DNA from 2 places in the Streptomyces sp. KL2 genome. Region 1 is predicted to be linked to the other one. Evidence: riboswitches for the same ligand, from Rfam matches in the RefSeq annotation. Region 1 holds a riboswitch; the other holds the start of a gene.
The links. Region 1 has a riboswitch for glycine ahead of gcvT (glycine cleavage system aminomethyltransferase GcvT). Riboswitches for the same ligand answer to the same signal wherever they lie in the genome.
Positions count from the first base shown of each region.

Region 1 (4,205 bases):
GCCGGACCCGGGCGCCGCTCGCCACCCCCGGGATCCCCTCGGCCCCGCCCTCCCGGCACAGTTCGGCCACGGCGGCCGGGGGCAGGGGGACGCCGACGGTGCCCTCGGGGTTGACCGCGATCCCCACCTGCGGCGGCAGGCCGCGGGCGAACTCCCGTGCGGGCGCGACGGCGAAGGACAGGTGCGAGCCGACGCACTGCAGGAACTGCTGCTCGGAGCTGAAGACGGGGACGTAGGGCGCTCCGTCGAGCTGGATCGTGGGCAGGTCCAGATTGGGGCTCGCCGGCCCGCCGCCCTCGGGCAGCGGCACCCACAGACTGCTGCGCCCGAGCACCTCCAGCAGCCGGGCGCCCGCTCCGGGGGCGCCGAGGGAGGCGGCGAGGGTCTCCTCCAGCTCGTTGCCGGGCCAGCCGCCGCCGTGCCCCGGTCCGTACTGCTGCGGGATGGTCATGGGAAAACCCTATCGGCACCGGGCGGGTGCGTCCGTCCGCCGTCCGCGCCCGCCTCCACGGGGGCGCGGACGGCGGGCGTCAGTCGAACACCACCCCGCGCAGCGCCCCCGCGGCCGTCCGGTCCAGCAGTACCGAGGCGACGCAGCCCGGGGGCAGCCGCCCGGCCTCCGCGTCCGCCACCAGGCGGCGCACCGCACGCCGGTGCCGGGCGAAGGCGTACGCCGACACCCCGCGCCCCCGCTCCGCCTGCCCGGCCAGCGCCACCTGGGGCGGTACGTCCAGCAGCACCAGGTGCACGGCCCGCCCGCGCCGCCGCGCGTCCAGGGCCAGCCAGCGGCGCACCCAGCCCTGGGCGCCGCAGTCGTGCACCACCACACCGGCCCCCGAGGCCAGGGCCCGCCGCAGCGCGAGGTAGTGCGCGACCCTCACCAGGGGGCGGTAGACGGCGTACGGCAGCCGGGCGGGCATCCGCCGCTCCCAGCGCTCCCTCATGTCCTGGGAGTCGATCCGCACGACCGCGTCGTCCTCGGCGACCACGCGGCGGATCAGGGTGGACTTGCCGCTGCCCGGCAGCCCGGAGACGACCACGCGGTCGCCCGCGGGGAAGCGCAGGACCCGGACCGCCGCGGTGCCGCGCAGATCGCGGCCGTCCGCTCTGCCCGCCGCCGCGGGCACCGCCTTGCCCGCCGCCTTCCCCGGCACCGCCCTCCCCGGCACCGCCTTTCCCGGCGCCTTCGCGGGCCTGCGCCGGGGCGGCGCCCCGCCCTGTGCCGTACAAGCACTCTCCAGGCTGCTCACCGGATACGTCCTCCCCGCTTTCGCGCCACGCGCTCGCGGCGTCACCCAGAGCGTGTCAAGAAGGATGACGGCGGACAAGGTGGCCGCTCACCAGGTGTGTCACGGCGCCGTACCCGTCTCGTCACCCCTCTCGTCCGGGACGTGGCGGCGCGGCTTCGCGCCCGCCCGGGGGCGGTGTGCGCCGGGCGTGCGATGATGAGCGTGTCAACTGCATACCGGCCGATCGAGTCCGCACGGGAGAGTTCCCGGAAAACGCAGGTCACGACGGTTTCCGGGGCGCCGAAGGAGCAAGTCCTCCCTTGAATCTCTCAGGCCCCGATACCGTGTGGACGAGGCAGATCTGAAAAGCGGGCGGCCCCGAGCGGAGCCGTCCCACCCAAGGTGCAAGCCGTGGCCCGCCCGTGCGGACTCGCGGCGAACCTCTCAGGTTCCGATGACAGATGGGGAGGGCGTGTCCTTCCCGCCGTCCTCGTACGACATCGCCACCTCGCCTGGGAGCTTGCCGACCATGAGTGATTCCCCCCGCCGCACCGCCCTCGACGCCGTGCACCGCGCCCTGGGCGCGACCATGACGGACTTCGCGGGCTGGGAGATGCCGCTGCGCTACGGCAGCGAGCGCGACGAGCACAACGCCGTGCGCACCCGCGCCGGCCTGTTCGACCTGAGCCACATGGGCGAGATCACCGTCACCGGCCCGCAGGCCGGCGAGCTGCTGGACCGCGCCCTGGTCGGCCATCTGTCCGCCGTCCCCGTGGGCCGGGCGCGCTACACCATGATCTGCGACGAGTCCGGCGGCATCCTCGACGACCTGATCGTCTACCGGCTGGGCGAGGAGGAGTACCTGGTCGTCGCCAACGCCTCCAACGCCCAGGTGGTGCTGGACGCCCTCGCCGAGCGGCTCGACGGCTCCGGTCTCACGGGCGCCGCCGTGCGCGACGACCGCGACGCCTACGCCCTCCTGGCCGTCCAGGGACCCCAGGCGCCCGCCGTCCTGGCCGAGCTCACCGACGCCGACCTCGACGGCCTGAAGTACTACGCCGGGCTGCCCGGCACGGTGGCGGGCGTGGAGGCGCTGATCGCCCGCACCGGCTACACCGGCGAGGACGGCTTCGAGCTGTTCGTCGCCCCGGGCGACGCCGAGGCGCTGTGGCGGGCGCTGACCGAGGCCGGCGCGGACGCGGGCCTGGTGCCGTGCGGGCTGTCCTGCCGCGACACGCTGCGGCTGGAGGCGGGCATGCCGCTGTACGGGCACGAGCTGACCCGCTCCACCACCCCCTTCGACGCCGGACTCGGCCGCGTGGTGAAGTTCGACAAGCCGGGCGACTTCACCGGCCGTACCGCCCTGGAGGCCGCCGCCGGGCGGGTCGCCGAGAACCCGCCGCGCAAGCTGGTCGGCCTGGTCGCCGCCGGCCGCCGGGTGCCGCGCGCGGGGTACGCGGTGGTCGGCGCGGACGGCTCGGTGATCGGCGAGGTCACCTCCGGGGCCCCCTCCCCCACGCTGGGCAGGCCGATCGCCATGGCGTACGTGGACGCCGCCCACGCCGCCCCGGGCACCGAGGGTGTGGCGGTGGACATCCGCGGTACGCATGAGCCCTACGAGGTCGTCGCGCTGCCGTTCTACCGGCGCGAACGCTGACGGCCCCGGCCGCCCCCGCACCACCGGCCGCACCACCCGCCCGGGACACCGTCCCACCTGGCAAGACCCGTTTCTCACACCGCACCCCTGATCAGGAGAATCACGCCATGAGCAACCCCCAGCAGCTGCGCTACAGCAAGGAGCACGAGTGGCTGTCGGCCGCCGAGGACGGCGTCTCGACGATCGGCATCACCGAGCACGCGGCGAACGCGCTCGGCGACGTCGTCTTCGTGCAGCTCCCGGAGGTCGGCGACACGGTGACCGCGGGCGAACCCTGCGGCGAGCTGGAGTCGACCAAGTCGGTCAGCGACCTGTACGCGCCGGTCACCGGTGAGGTCACCGAGGTCAACCAGGACGTGGTGGACGACCCGGCGCTGGTGAACTCCGCCCCCTACGAGGGCGGTTGGCTGTTCAAGGTCCGGGTGGCGGACGAGCCGGGGGACCTGCTGTCCGCCGACGAGTACGCCGCCTTCACCGGCCAGTGAGCGGCGGCCCGCCCGCCTGCTCCGCGCCCGGACCCGCCGTCCGCCGCCAGCCCACCACGATCGGAAAGACCCGGATGTCGCTTCTGAACAGTTCCCTGCACGAGGTCGATCCCGACGTCGCCGCAGCCGTCGACGCCGAGCTGCGCCGCCAGCAGACCACCCTGGAGATGATCGCCTCGGAGAACTTCGCCCCGGTCGCCGCGCTCCAGGCCCAGGGCTCGGTCCTCACCAACAAGTACGCCGAGGGCTACCCCGGCCGCCGCTACTACGGCGGCTGCGAGCACGTCGACGTGATCGAGGACATCGCCCGCGAGCGGGTGAAGGCCCTCTTCGGCGCCGAGGCCGCCAACGTCCAGCCGCACTCGGGCGCCTCGGCCAACGCCGCGGCGATGTTCGCCCTGCTGCAGCCGGGCGACACCATCCTGGGCCTGGACCTGGCGCACGGCGGCCACCTGACCCACGGCATGAAGATCAACTTCTCCGGCAAGCTGTACGACGTGGTCGCCTACCACGTCGACGCCGCCACCGGCCTGGTCGACATGGAGGAGGTCGAGCGGCTGGCGAAGGAGCGCCGCCCGAAGCTGATCATCGCCGGCTGGTCGGCGTACCCGAGGCAGCTCGACTTCGCCGCCTTCCGCCGCATCGCCGACGAGGTGGGCGCGCTGCTGATGGTGGACATGGCGCACTTCGCCGGCCTGGTGGCCGCAGGGCTCCACCCCAACCCGGTGCCGTACGCGGACGTGGTCACCACCACGACCCACAAGACCCTCGGCGGCCCGCGCGGCGGGGTGATCCTGTCGAAGCAGGAGCACGCCAAGAAGATCAACTCGGCGG
Region 1 covers NZ_CP127170.1:1,685,367-1,689,571, forward strand. The annotation lists gene QPK52_RS07505 (enhanced serine sensitivity protein SseB) at 1-451, opposite strand, end outside; gene QPK52_RS07510 (AAA family ATPase) at 531-1,250, opposite strand; glycine riboswitch at 1,475-1,584, shown strand; gene gcvT (glycine cleavage system aminomethyltransferase GcvT) at 1,759-2,886, shown strand; gene gcvH (glycine cleavage system protein GcvH) at 2,994-3,371, shown strand; gene glyA (serine hydroxymethyltransferase) at 3,446-4,205, shown strand, end outside.

Region 2 (4,205 bases), 1.3 Mb from region 1:
CGCCGTGAGGCACCTGCGCTCGCGCGGGGTCGAGGACCTGGAGCGGATGACGCTCATGAGCGACGGCGCGACGGTCTACGAGTGCTCCTCGCCCGACGAGGTCGTCGATCTCCTCCAGGGCGGCCAGGGGGTCTTCGGTATCGCGGTCGGCGTGGTGTGGCGGGACGTCGAGGCCGCCCTGTCCCAGCTGCACGCCGAGCGGGTCGACACCGGGGAGACGATCGTCGGGGAGAATCCGGCCGACGAGCTGGCGCGCCGCCGCAACCGGGCGGGGTGACCCGGGCGCGGTGGCCGGGCCACCGCCGGCGCGGCGCAGCCGGCGGGCGCCGCGGTCGCCCCTGTCAGTGGCGTAGGGCAGCATCACGGGTGTGAGAGGGACACCGACGGTCCTGCACCTGGACATGGACGCCTTCTACGCCGCCGTGGAGCAGGCGGCCAAGCCCAGTCTGCGCGGAAAGCCCGTGATCGTCGGTGGTCTCGGGCCGCGCGGTGTGGTCGCCACCGCCTCCTACGAGGCCCGCGTCTTCGGGGTGCACTCGGCGATGCCGATGGCCCAGGCCCGCCGCCTGTGTCCGAACGCCGCCTATCTCACCCCCCGTTTCGGGCTCTACCGCCGCGTCAGCGAAGTGGTGATGGGGCTGCTGCGCGAGCTGTCGCCGCTGGTGGAGCCGCTCAGCCTGGACGAGGCGTTCGTGGACCTCCAGGCGGGCGGGGCGGGAGGAGGGGCGGGGCAGTGGTCGGCCGGCGCCGCCCGCGCCGTCGGCGAACGGCTGCGCCGGGACATCCGCGCCGCCACCGGGCTCAGCGGTTCGGTGGGACTGGCCGGGTCCAAGATGCTCGCCAAGATCGCCTCCGAGCAGGCCAAGCCCGACGGGCTGGTGGTGATCCCGCCGGGCAGCGAGCGGGCGCTGCTGGCGCCGATGCCGGTGCGCACGCTGCCCGGCGTCGGGCCCGCCACCGCCCAGACCCTGCGCAGGGCGGGGATAGCCACCGTCGGCGAGATCGCCGAGGCGGGGGAGGCGGAGCTGGTGCGGCTGCTGGGCCGGGCGCACGGCGGAGCGCTGTACGCGATGGCGCAGGGGATCGACGAGCGGCCGGTGGTCGCCGAGCGCGACGCCAAGTCGGTCTCGGTCGAGGACACCTTCGACACCGATCTCACCGACCGCGCGCGGATCCACGCGGAGGTCGCGCGGCTGGCCGACCGCTGCGTCGCGCGGCTGCGGGCCGCGGGGCGCTCCGGGCGCACGGTGGTGGTCAAGGTCCGCAGCTACGACTTCTCCACGCTCACCCGCTCCGAGACGCTGCGCGGCCCGACCGACGACCCCGCGGTGGTGAGGGAGGCCGCCGCCCGGCTCGTCGAGGGCGTGGACACCACCGCCGGGGTGCGGTTGCTGGGGGTCGGGGTGAGCGGGCTGGCCGACTTCACCCAGGAGGATCTGTTCGCCCAGACCGGCGCGGCCGGGCTGCCCGGCGCCCGGCCTCCGGAGCCCGCTCCGCCCCCGGTGGCGGGCGGAGCGGGCTCCGGGAGGGAAACGGAGGTGGTACGGCACTGGCTGCCCGGTCTGGACGTACGGCACGCGCGGTACGGGCCGGGCTGGGTGCAGGGCAGCGGCCTGGGGCGGGTCACGGTGCGGTTCGAGCGGCCCGGATCGCCGCCGGGCCGGGTGCGCACCTTCGCGGTCGACGATCCGGGGCTGGAGCCCTCCGAGCCGCTCCCGCCGTGGGACGGTCAGGTCTCGGAGCCCGCGATCCGCCCGAACGTCATGTCGTCGTCGGAGGCGGGCGCGCCGGCGCCGGGCACGCCCAGCCCGTAGTGGCGGTAGAGCTGCAGTTCCTGCTCGGGGGAGAGGTGGCGGCCCACGCCGAAGTCCGGCGCCTCCTTCACCAGGGAGCGCTCGAAGGGCACCTTCAGCGTCCCCTCCACCACCTCGCTGGGCTCCAGCGGGACGAAGGCGTCGCGGCTGAAGAGCCCGGTGCGCACCGCCGCCCATTCGGGGACGCCGGTGGCGTCGTCGAGGTACACCTCGTCCACGGTCCCTATCTTCTGCCCGGCGCTGTCGAAAGCCTTGAGGCCTATCAGATTCCGCGGGTCGATGTCGGTCTGCACGGCGGTCCCTCCAACTCCTCGCACGAAGAGGCGCCTGCTCGCAAACAGTCGCCACAAACAACGAAACGGCACATTCGGCGCGTCGGCCACTCGGGCAGGGCGGCGAGGGCCGCGGCCGGGCCGGTGCCACCGGGCGCTGGTAGGCTCTGAAGTGGCTGTTGACCCCGAGCGGGAGAGTCCTCCGGTGACAGTGCCGGAGGCGCCGAAGGAGCAAATCCTCCCCGGAATCTCTCAGGCTCACGTACCGCGCGGGCGAGGTCACTCTGGAAAGCAGGGCGGGCCGCGACGGACGACGCCGCAGCCCCTCCTCACCGACGGTGAAAACCGGGCCGCGGACGTGGGCCGGTGAAGCTCTCAGGTCGCGATGACAGAGGGGGAGGCCGTCCGGGCACCCGCGCCACGGTGCCCCTCGCAGGTCGCGCAGACCAGGAGGCCTCCAGATGACAGCAGACCGCACTCCTCCCGCCACCTCCCTCGCGGAGCTGGAGCGGGGCACTCCCTTCGAGGAGCGGCACATCGGCCCCGACGCCGGTGAGCAGGCCAAGATGCTCGCGCAGGTCGGCTACGGATCGCTGGACGAGCTGGCCGCCGCCGCCGTACCCGAGGTGATCAAGAGCACCGAGGCGCTGGACCTGCCCGCCGCCCGCAGCGAGGCGGAGGTCCTGGCCGAGCTGCGCTCCCTGGCCGGGCGCAACCAGGTGCTGCACTCCATGATCGGCCTGGGTTACCACGGCACCTTCACTCCGCCGGTCATCCTGCGCAACGTCATGGAGAACCCCGCCTGGTACACGGCCTACACCCCGTACCAGCCGGAGATCTCGCAGGGGCGCCTGGAGGCGCTGCTGAACTTCCAGACCGTGGTCGCGGACCTGACCGGGCTGCCCACCTCCGGCGCCTCGCTGCTGGACGAGGGCACCGCGGCGGCCGAGGCCATGGCGCTGTCCCGGCGTGTCGGCAAGGTCAAGCAGGGCGTCTTCCTGGTCGACGCCGACTGCCTGCCGCAGACCATCGCCGTGATCGAGACCCGCGCCGAGCCCACCGGGGTGGAGGTCGTCGTAGCCGACCTGTCCGGCGGCATCCCCGCCGAGGCCGCCGAACGCGGTGTCTTCGGCGTGCTGCTGCAGTACCCGGGCGCCTCCGGTGCCGTGCGCGACCTGCGCGGCGTGATCGAGGAGGCGCACGGGCTGGGCGCGGTCGTCACCGTCGCCGCCGATCTGCTCGCCCTCACCCTGCTGACCTCCCCCGGCGAGCTGGGCGCCGACATCGCGGTGGGGTCCAGCCAGCGCTTCGGCGTGCCGATGGGCTTCGGCGGACCGCACGCCGGGTTCATGGCGGTGCGGGAGAAGTTCGCGCGCAGCCTGCCCGGCCGCCTGGTGGGTGTCTCGGTGGACGCCGACGGCGCCAGGGCCTACCGCCTGGCCCTGCAGACCCGGGAGCAGCACATCCGCCGGGAGAAGGCCACCAGCAACATCTGCACCGCCCAGGTGCTGCTCGCCGTGATGGCGGGGATGTACGCCGTCTACCACGGCCCCGACGGGCTGGCCGCCATCGCCCGCCGCACCCACCGCTACGCCGCCGCCCTCGCCCAGGGGCTGCGCGAGGGCGGGGTCGAGGTAGTCCACGACACGTTCTTCGACACCGTCACCGCACGGGTGCCCGGCCGGGCCGCCGAGGTCGTCGCCGCCGCCCGCGAGGCCGGGGTCAACCTGCGCCTGACCGACGCCGACCACGTCGGCATCGCCTGCGACGAGACCACCGGGCGCGCGCAGCTCGCCGCCGTGTGGGGCGCCTTCGGGGTGGAGTCCGGGGCCGGGGACGCCGAGGCGCTGGACGAGGCCGCCGGAGAGGTGCTGCCCGCCTCCCTGCTGCGCACCGACGAGTACCTGACCCACCCGGTCTTCCACCGGCACCGCTCCGAGACGTCGATGCTGCGCTACCTGCGCCGCCTGGCCGACCGGGACTACGCGCTGGACCGCGGCATGATCCCGCTGGGCTCGTGCACCATGAAGCTCAACGCCACCACCGAGATGGAACCGGTCACCTGGCCGGAGTTCGGCGCACTGCACCCCTTCGCGCCCGCCGAGCAGGCCGAGGGCTA
Region 2 covers NZ_CP127170.1:407,107-411,311, reverse strand. The annotation lists gene QPK52_RS01935 (MerR family transcriptional regulator) at 1-277, shown strand, start outside; gene QPK52_RS01930 (DNA polymerase IV) at 369-1,814, shown strand; gene QPK52_RS01925 (PRC-barrel domain-containing protein) at 1,730-2,107, opposite strand; glycine riboswitch at 2,267-2,364, shown strand; gene gcvP (aminomethyl-transferring glycine dehydrogenase) at 2,548-4,205, shown strand, end outside.
Region 2: it holds a riboswitch for glycine, as region 1 does, so the genes downstream of both, gcvP (aminomethyl-transferring glycine dehydrogenase) here and gcvT (glycine cleavage system aminomethyltransferase GcvT) in region 1, are expected to answer to the same signal.